Regions from separate parts of the Parageobacillus sp. VR-IP genome, predicted to be linked through region 2. Evidence: riboswitches for the same ligand, from Rfam matches in the RefSeq annotation. Region 2 holds a riboswitch; each other region holds the start of a gene.
The links. Region 2 has a riboswitch for S-adenosylmethionine ahead of HT574_RS01495 (methionine biosynthesis PLP-dependent protein). Riboswitches for the same ligand answer to the same signal wherever they lie in the genome.

Region 1 (2,201 bases), on a different contig from region 2:
ATTTTCCCTTGTAAAATATTTGCATCCACTTGAAACTGGCGCACAACATTGGCAATCAGCGGCTGTTCCGCAGCCTCCCCGACGAACGTCAATTGGATAACCGTTCCGTTCGGATATTTATCAAGCAGATGGGTAATCGTTTCTTTTGTTTCCTCCGGTTCAACAACTTGCCGCACAAATCGTTTCGTAATCTCTTGTTTTGGCTGCCGGAACACTTGCAGCACTTCGCCTTGCTCGACAATTTTTCCGTTCTCCATCACTGCGACGCGATCGCAAATTTTGCGAATCACGTGCATTTCATGGGTAATTAATACGATCGTCAATCCTAAACGTTTATTAATATCCACCAAAAGTTCCAAAATGGAATCAGTTGTCTGCGGGTCTAGCGCGGATGTAGCCTCATCGCACAATAACACTTTTGGATTGTTTGCTAACGCACGCGCGATGCCAACGCGCTGCTTTTGCCCGCCGCTCAGCTGTGACGGGTAAGCATGTTCTCTTCCTTGCAGCCCGACAAGCTGAATTAGCTCATCGACCCGCTTTTTCCGCTTTTCCTTCGGGATACCAGCAATTTCTAACGGAAAGGCAATATTTTCATGAACAGTTCTTGACCATAGCAAATTAAAATGCTGGAAAATCATCCCGATTTCCTGGCGAGCCTTTCGCAATTCTTTTCCTTTAATATTAGCCATATCCCGTCCGGCAACAATGACTTTGCCGCTTGTCGGTTTTTCCAATCCGTTAAGAAGACGGATGAGCGAGCTTTTCCCCGCGCCGCTATATCCGATAATTCCAAAAATTTCCCCTTCTTTAATTTGTAAAGAAACATGATCGACTGCAGTGACCGATCCGTTTGCCGCTTCATATATTTTCGTCACATTTTCCAATGTAATCATGCACATTTTCACCTTCCTTCATCTAGCAGAGCAGCCGTTCCAAAAAGAAAACCTTTCTGCTCGAAGAGAACAGAAAGGTAATCATTACCATTCCGTCTCTTATCTCCCAAAGCAGACGCTTTGTGTGAATTGGCACCATTTCAGCACATGTGCTGACGGTTGCCGGGCTTCATTGGGCACATCCCTCCACCTCTCTTGATAAGAGCGCAACAATCATATTATTCAATTACAAATCTTCAATTAATTACAAATTAATTTACGAATGTGATTGTATCATCTTATGTCGAATCATGTCAACAAAAAAATTTTTCTCCCATATTTTTCAGCAATCTTACTTTTATGATGAAACGGAAATATTCAAAGTAATCCACGTCGCAGCGGCAATGGTCTGCTCTAAATCCTCAATTCATTCATTGATGTTTTCCAATCCCAACAGACGACCAAATCCTCTGTTCCCCCCTTGATTTGTAATAAAAACTCTCTCTTGTCAGGGAGAGAAGGGGGACATGTTTTTGATCTTTTCGAGCTGTCTAGGTTCCTGGAATTAGCACCGTGTTAGGAAAATCGATTGCAGGATTGCACCGGGCACCCTCTCCGCCTTTTGTAATCAAAGTTTTTTCTGAATGGCAGCACTATTTTCTGCGCCTACGAATTTTTTGCATAGGAAATTATGTGAAACATTATTTAACAAACATATCGATATGGCTTGGCTAAGTGAAGCAATGACTCCAACAATAACATATGCCGGAAACTTCCGGAAATACACACTTCTTTCAGACGAATTTGCTGCTGCAATTTCATCCTTCCGCTTAATAGCGATTCCAATGCTTCTTTTGACCCGCGCACCGTTAATACCCGCCGCTCGTCTACTTCCGCTTTTGGGCTGATTTGATGTTTTGAAATGGCCACGACTGCTGTTTCCGTTTCGCACTCAAAGCGAACGTACAGCTCTTCTTCCGGTAAAATCGGCAATAGATGATTTAATGTTTGCATTCGTTCGGCAAGTTGGCTGACTAGTTCACGCATATTCATTTTATCCGCCTCCCCTTTGTTTCATTTATTTCCATATGAGCGAAAAGAATCCTTTAGAAAAAGCTCGACAAATCATTTAGAAAAAGAACAAAATTCCCGTCATTTCCCAAGAAATATGTCAAATGGAGGCAAAACAACTGCTGTTTTCAACGCGAGCGCCAAACACATCATAGGGGAGGGGAATCGTTCAAAAATCGTCGATGAACTAGTCTATCTTTGGCTTCAAAAAATCTAATGGCTGTTCGGCAACATCTCTTTTATTGTTTTATGCAA
Region 2 (2,201 bases):
CCAAAACGGTTTAATACTTCGGTGATCATGCGATACGTGCCGCCATAAACATCTTCGGTCACGAGGACATGGTCGCCTTTGGACAAGAGAAGAAACGCAGTCGAAATCGCCGCCATCCCTGAGGAAAAAGCGAAGCCGCGCACGCCGCCTTCCAGTTCGGCAATCGTTTCTTCGAGCGCCTCGCGCGTCGGGTTTCCAGAGCGGCTGTAATCATATTTGCCAAATGTGTCAAAATCGAATTGATGGAACGTTGAAGCATGCTGAATCGGCACGCTTACTGCCCCTGTTTGCCGATCGATTTTCCATTTGTTATGAAGCAGTTTGGTTTGAAAGGAGATACGTTGTTCCATATCCTCTTACACCTCTTTCATATTTTTCAGCGCTTGCGCTAAATCGGCAATTAAATCTTCGGCATGTTCGATGCCGACGGAAAAGCGCAGCAGCCGGTTACAGACGCCGTTGGCAATGCGGACTTCCTCCGGAATGTCGGCATGCGTTTGCGTCGCCGGATATGTAATAAAGCTTTCCACACCTCCTAAACTTTCAGCGAACGTAATTAAGCGCAAACTTTGTAAAAAGCGGTTGACCCACTTTTCCTCGCGCAAGCGGAACGACAACATTCCCCCTCTTCCTGGATATAATACATCGGTAATATCTTCGTGAGACGCTAAAAACTCACTGATGCGCTTCGCGTTTTCTTCATGCTGGCGCATCCGTAGCGCCAACGTTTTCATGCCGCGAATCAATAGCCACGAATCAAACGGAGAAAGCACGGCGCCAATTGCGTTATGATATTCCGCAAGCCGTTGACAAAGCTCCTCTCCCTTGGCAACAACGAGACCGGCTAACACATCGTTGTGTCCTCCTAAATATTTTGTCGCACTGTGAATAACGATATCGGCTCCTTGCTCGATCGGACGCTGGAGAACCGGCGTGTAAAACGTATTGTCAACAATGAGAAGCAGTCCGTGTTTTTTCGCAAGTTTTGCCACTTCGGCAATGTCTGCTTCCTGCATGAGCGGATTGGTCGGCGTTTCCAAAAAAATCGCCTTCGTTTTTTCCGTGATCATGTTCTCTACTAATCGTATGTCGCGAAAATCTACATAATGAAAAGACAATCCGTATTTTCGCCAGCCACGTTCAAATAAGCGATATGTACCTCCATATAAATCGGCAGAAACGAGAAATTCATCCCCGCTTTCAAATAAAGCGAGAACTGTCTGAATGGCTGCCATGCCCGAACTGAATGCATAGCCTTGATCGCCTCCCTCGAGCTTGGCGATCGCCTCTTCGACGATTTTGCGCGTCGGATTGCCGGTACGGATGTAGTCAAACCCGGTCGACTGTCCAATTCCTTCATGACGGTATGCCGTCGAAAAGTAGACAGGCGGATTGACCGTCCCCGTTACTGTTTCGCTGCGGTTTCCGATTTGCGCTAACAATGTCTCCAGTTTCTCCACTTCTCTCTCTCCCTCTTTTATAAAATAAAAAAAGTCTTCTAAGAAGAAGACTTTTCCATACGTATGTCAGTGCTTCTTCTTATCTGCCGAATTGAAAAAATTCAATTCGCTGGATTTAGCACCTGGCCAATACTTGGCTGGTTGCTGAAGCTTCACAGGGCCAGTTCCCTCCGCTTCTCTCGATAAGAAAGCATCTTGCCGATATTCATTTTTCTGATTATCTTAAAATTTAACTCATTCATAATAATTTTGCAAGTAATTTTTTTAAAATTGAGTTATTTATTTATATAACATCGGAAAAACTTATCATGTTTTTCGCGCTGTCCGTTTTCATATGTTTGGACCAATTCCAGTATATTTCGTTATTTTACCGAAACAGTTTTTTGACAAAAATAGCAAAAAAAAGCTTTATTTTTTCAAAAACTTACACAGTTTAGCGGCGTTTATTAACATGTTTTAGCAAAAATATGTTACAATAACAAGTGAATCGTTGTTTTTATGGAGGATGCACAACATGGCGACACCAAAAGGAACGATGCATGATTATACGATCTACAGCAATGAGCTCGAAGAAGAAATAACGCTGCTTGCTTATTTGCCAAGCACGTTTTCTCCGCTTCATAAGTATTCTCTTCTTATCGCACAGGATGGGAAAGATTATTATATGTACGGGAAAATCAAAAGCGTTATCGAACAACTGATGGAAAGCGGCGAGATTGATCGCACCATTGTCATCGGAAT
Region 3 (2,201 bases), on a different contig from region 2:
AGGATTTTGGATTTTCCTTGGCGCCGAGGTCGCGTTGTTTGCGACCTTGTTCGCCACCTATCTTGTTTTATTCCAACGTACGGGAAGCGGCCCGACTGCGAAAGACTTATTTGAGGTAAAAGATGTTTTAATTGAAACGTTGCTTCTATTAACCAGCAGTTTTACGTGCGGCCTGGCTATTTTTGAAATGCGCCGCAATCGCCTTAGCGGTTTATTAACATGGCTGTTGGTGACGCTCCTTTTAGGTGCAGGGTTTATTACCTTTGAAATTCGCGAATTTATTCATTACGTCCATGAAGGAGCGACGATGCAAACAAGTGCGTTTCTCTCTAGCTTTTTCGTGCTTGTCGGAACGCACGGGGCGCACGTCAGCCTTGGAATTGGCTGGATGATTTTAATTATCATTCAGCTGCTCCAGCGCGGATTTACGCCGCGGACGGCAAGAAAAGTGTTTATCGTCAGCTTGTATTGGCATTTTCTTGACGTTGTATGGATTTTTATCTTTACATTAGTTTATTTGACCGGGATGGTGATCTAGGATGGGTGCAAACAATCACCATGAATCATTTCCTTGGAAACATGTCGTCGGTTTTGTTCTTTCGCTTGTGCTGACGTTCGCTGCGCTTTGGGTCGCGCTATCTTCGGGATTAACGGCGAAAGCGATTATTGGCGTCATCATCATTTTTGCTATCATTCAGGCAAGCTTGCAGCTATTTATGTTTATGCATATGACGGAAAGCGACAGCGGCAAAATTCAAACGATCAATATGGCATATAGCTTTTTTATCGCGGTGGTCGTTGTCGCTGGTTCGGTTTGGACGATGTCATTTGTGCTGTAATAAAACCCCTGGCTCTTTCCCTGCGAAAGAGCCGGGGTTTTTTATATTGACGCTGTAAATGACATTATGGTAGGATAAAATAAATCTGATAAAACAGATAAGAAAAGAAGGAGAAAATAAAATAAATAGTATCAAGAGCGGCAGAGGGAATGGCCCAATGAAGCCCGGCAGCCGCTGATATTGGTCAGAAAAGCGCTGATTCGCGCAGGCTGGTTCTGGAAGATAAGATGAAGCGCACCACTTCTTCTTATCGAAGAAGTTTTTTATTTTTATTATTAGGGGAGGAGAGGAGAAAGATGAGATATGGATTTTGGCTGCCGATTTTCGGAGGCTGGCTGCGCAACGTTGAGGATGAAAACATGCCGGCGACGTTTGAATATGCGAAAACGGTGGCGCAAAAAGGAGAGCAATGGGGATATAGCACAACATTAGTCGCGGAGCTGTATTTAAATGATATAAAAGGGCCGGAGAGGGATTCGCTGGAAGCATGGTCGACGGCGGCGGCACTGGCGGCGGTGACAGAAAAATTGGAAATTATGACGGCAGTCCGTCCCGGTTTTCATAATCCGGCCGTTACGGCGAAAATGGCGGCCAATATTGACCACATTAGCAACGGCCGCTTTACACTGAACGTTGTATCGGCATGGTGGGAGGAAGAAGCGCGTCAATATGGCGGCATTTTTACCGAACATGATGAGCGCTATGATCGCACGGAAGAATTCGTTCAAGTGTTAAAAGGAATGTGGACGAACGATGTATTTCATTTCCGGGGAAAATTTTATGAAGTAAAAGGAGCCCATTTAGCGCCGAAACCGGTGCAAAAGCCGTATCCGATTTTATACGCCGGCGGCGAGAGCGAACGGGGAAAACAAGCGATTGTCGAGCATTGCGATGCATATGTGATGCATGGCGGAACAGTAGAAGAAATCGCCCGCAAAGTTGCCGACATGAAACAACGCCGCGAACAGGCAGGAAAAGAGCCGTTTCGCTCGTTTGGCATGGCGGCGTTTGTCATTTGCCGCGACAGCGAGGAGGAGGCGCAGGCGGAATTAAAGCGCATTACCGACGTTAAATTATCGAGCGGCTATGCAGGATATCATGATTTCGTCAGCAAATCCCAGCTTGAACTGCAATTGAAATTGCAAGACTATTCTGTATCGAACAGGGGATTGCGTCCAAATCTAATTGGTACACCGAAACAAATCGCTGACCGCATTTTGGCATATGAAAATGCAGGGGTCGATTTATTGATATTGCAGTTTTCACCTCAGCTAGAGGAAATGGAGCGGTTTGCCAAACAAGTGATGCCGCTTGTCGAGGAACGCCGGAATCGGTTTGTGGCGAAAGGGGAAAAGTAAGATG
Region 4 (2,201 bases), on a different contig from region 2:
ATATACAAAAACAGTAGTACAATGTATTTCTTTCTGTGGTACAATACATATAACCTGGCAAAGAAGGGAGTAAAAAAATGGATTTGTCAAAAAAATCAACAGAAAATGTCGAGTATATGGTAGAAAAAATAAAAGCAAAGTTAAAAGTATTAAATTTAGACGCAATTAAACCTTCCCATTTTTCGGAAGAGTGGTATGATGAGTTGAAAGAAATATATGACATGGTAATGAAAAGAGAGACGTTCAGCCCGAGCGAAATGCAGGCGATTGCCGAAGAGCTGGGAAATTTGCGAAAGAAATGAAATTCCTTTTTCGTTTCTTTCCAATGTGGCAGGAAGCTTTATATCACGGCTTTTTCGCTTCGGTAATCGCGCTGACCAATGCCGGATTTGATATTGCCGGTTTGTCCCTCATTCCATGATTGCGATGCTTATGTTTATCGGCCACATCGGCATTTTATCCTTTCTTTTTCTCATCCTCGGCAAAGAAATAAAAGAAAAACATACCATTCCCCAAAAGAACGCGTCACTGATCGGATCAACCAAGGTACAGCAAAGTACCTTGGTTTTTACATGTGAAAAACAGATCAACAAAGAAAGCTGATTCTTGATGCCCATAGCCCAAAAATAGTTCCTTTTTCCCTTTACAAAAAAATAAATTCCCATAGAAAAACTAGGATTGACTTCCGTGTGAATTGTGTTAAAATTTTAATCAATTACAATTACATAAAACTTATCAAGAGTGAGGGAGGGACTGGCCCGATGAACTCCGGCAACCTGCTTGGCCGAAAGCAAGGTGCTAATTCCAGCAAAATGGGTACCATTTTGGAAGATAAGGCGCTATCAGTGACCGGCTGGCTCTTCCAAAATGGGAGAGCGTTTTTATCAGCGCTCGTTCTCTTTCTATTCCAATATAACCAATTAATCCGCTTTATTTTCTTTGACTTCAAAGGAGGGAGAAAGATGCTCACTTATCAAACGTGGGAAACGGAAGAAAAACCGTCATTTCCTCACGATAATGAAACAAAAGGGGCGCTTGATGTCCTCGCTTGGGCATACCGCCAATATGAGAACAATATTGTGTATGCCTGCAGCTTCGGCATTGAAGGAATCGTGTTAATTGATTTAATTTCGCAAGTAAAGCCAGATGCGGAAATCGTATTTCTCGATACCGGTCTTCATTTTCGTGAAACATACGAGACAATCGAAAAGGTAAAAGAAAAATATCCTTCCCTCCGCATTGTAATGAAACAGCCGAGCTTATCCTTAGACGAACAGGCAAAACAATTCGGAGACGAATTATGGAAGCACCATCCAAATAAATGCTGTGAATTGCGGAAGGTGATTCCACTGCGCGAAGTATTGACCGGGGTAACCGCTTGGATTTCCGGCCTGCGCCGCGAACAATCGCCGACACGCAGCCACGTCCAATACATTAATAAAGATGACAAATTCCAATCGATCAAAATCTGCCCGCTCATTCATTGGACATGGAAAGACGTATGGAACTATGTATATAAATACGAGCTTCCGTACAATGTGCTTCATGATCAAGGTTATCCAAGCATCGGCTGCGCGCCATGCACAGCCCCTGCTCTCGATCCGAACGACTTGCGTTCCGGCCGCTGGGTCGGTCACAAAAAAACGGAATGCGGGCTTCATATCTCATAGGGAGAGACACGAATATGCTCCTTGTTGTTGCTTTTATCGTATCCTTTTTCTTTGCGATGAATATCGGTGCCAGCGGCGCCGCCGCCGCAATGGGAGTGGCGTACGGATCCGGCGCCATCAGGCGGAGATCAACTGCCCTTGTGCTTTGCGGATTAGGAGTGTTTCTTGGCAGCCTCGGCGGCGGCGAGGTCGTCAAAACGATCGGTTCCGGGATTATCCCGTCTTCCATCTTGACCATCAAAATTGTCGTGATCATTTTAACTGCCGCGACAATATCCTTATTCGCCGCCAATATCATGGGCATTCCGCTCTCTACGAGCGAAATTACGGTCGGTTCGGTTGTCGGCGTCGGCATTGCCTATCAAACCGTATATTTTCATAAATTGCTGTTTATTGTTTCCATATGGATCATTATCCCCATCATCGCCTTTGCATTTACGTTTTTCGTAGGAAAATGGTTTTTATCGCTAAAGCGAAAATATCCACAATTAGAACAAGGCAGATGGGGAAAAACGTTCGTCACGCTTTTAA

Region 1: another riboswitch for S-adenosylmethionine. It lies ahead of HT574_RS05845 (methionine ABC transporter ATP-binding protein); the one in region 2 lies ahead of HT574_RS01495 (methionine biosynthesis PLP-dependent protein).
Region 3: another riboswitch for S-adenosylmethionine. It lies ahead of HT574_RS07880 (LLM class flavin-dependent oxidoreductase); the one in region 2 lies ahead of HT574_RS01495 (methionine biosynthesis PLP-dependent protein).
Region 4: another riboswitch for S-adenosylmethionine. It lies ahead of HT574_RS16800 (phosphoadenylyl-sulfate reductase); the one in region 2 lies ahead of HT574_RS01495 (methionine biosynthesis PLP-dependent protein).

Annotation. Positions count from the first base shown of each region.
Region 1 covers NZ_JABVYQ010000002.1:66,668-68,868, forward strand. The annotation lists gene HT574_RS05845 (methionine ABC transporter ATP-binding protein) at 1-896, opposite strand, end outside; SAM riboswitch class I at 993-1,101, opposite strand; gene HT574_RS05850 (SCP2 sterol-binding domain-containing protein) at 1,581-1,928, opposite strand; gene HT574_RS05855 (thioredoxin family protein) at 2,160-2,201, opposite strand, start outside.
Region 2 covers NZ_JABVYQ010000001.1:267,033-269,233, reverse strand. The annotation lists gene metC (cystathionine beta-lyase) at 1-350, opposite strand, end outside; gene HT574_RS01495 (methionine biosynthesis PLP-dependent protein) at 357-1,460, opposite strand; SAM riboswitch class I at 1,537-1,649, opposite strand; gene HT574_RS01490 (alpha/beta hydrolase) at 1,975-2,201, shown strand, end outside.
Region 3 covers NZ_JABVYQ010000002.1:486,974-489,174, reverse strand. The annotation lists gene qoxC (cytochrome aa3 quinol oxidase subunit III) at 1-538, shown strand, start outside; gene qoxD (cytochrome aa3 quinol oxidase subunit IV) at 540-839, shown strand; SAM riboswitch class I at 965-1,068, shown strand; gene HT574_RS07880 (LLM class flavin-dependent oxidoreductase) at 1,136-2,197, shown strand; gene HT574_RS07875 (ATP-grasp domain-containing protein) at 2,199-2,201, shown strand, end outside.
Region 4 covers NZ_JABVYQ010000008.1:43,839-46,039, reverse strand. The annotation lists gene HT574_RS16805 (DUF1128 domain-containing protein) at 78-302, shown strand; SAM riboswitch class I at 730-838, shown strand; gene HT574_RS16800 (phosphoadenylyl-sulfate reductase) at 963-1,670, shown strand; gene HT574_RS16795 (sulfate permease) at 1,685-2,201, shown strand, end outside.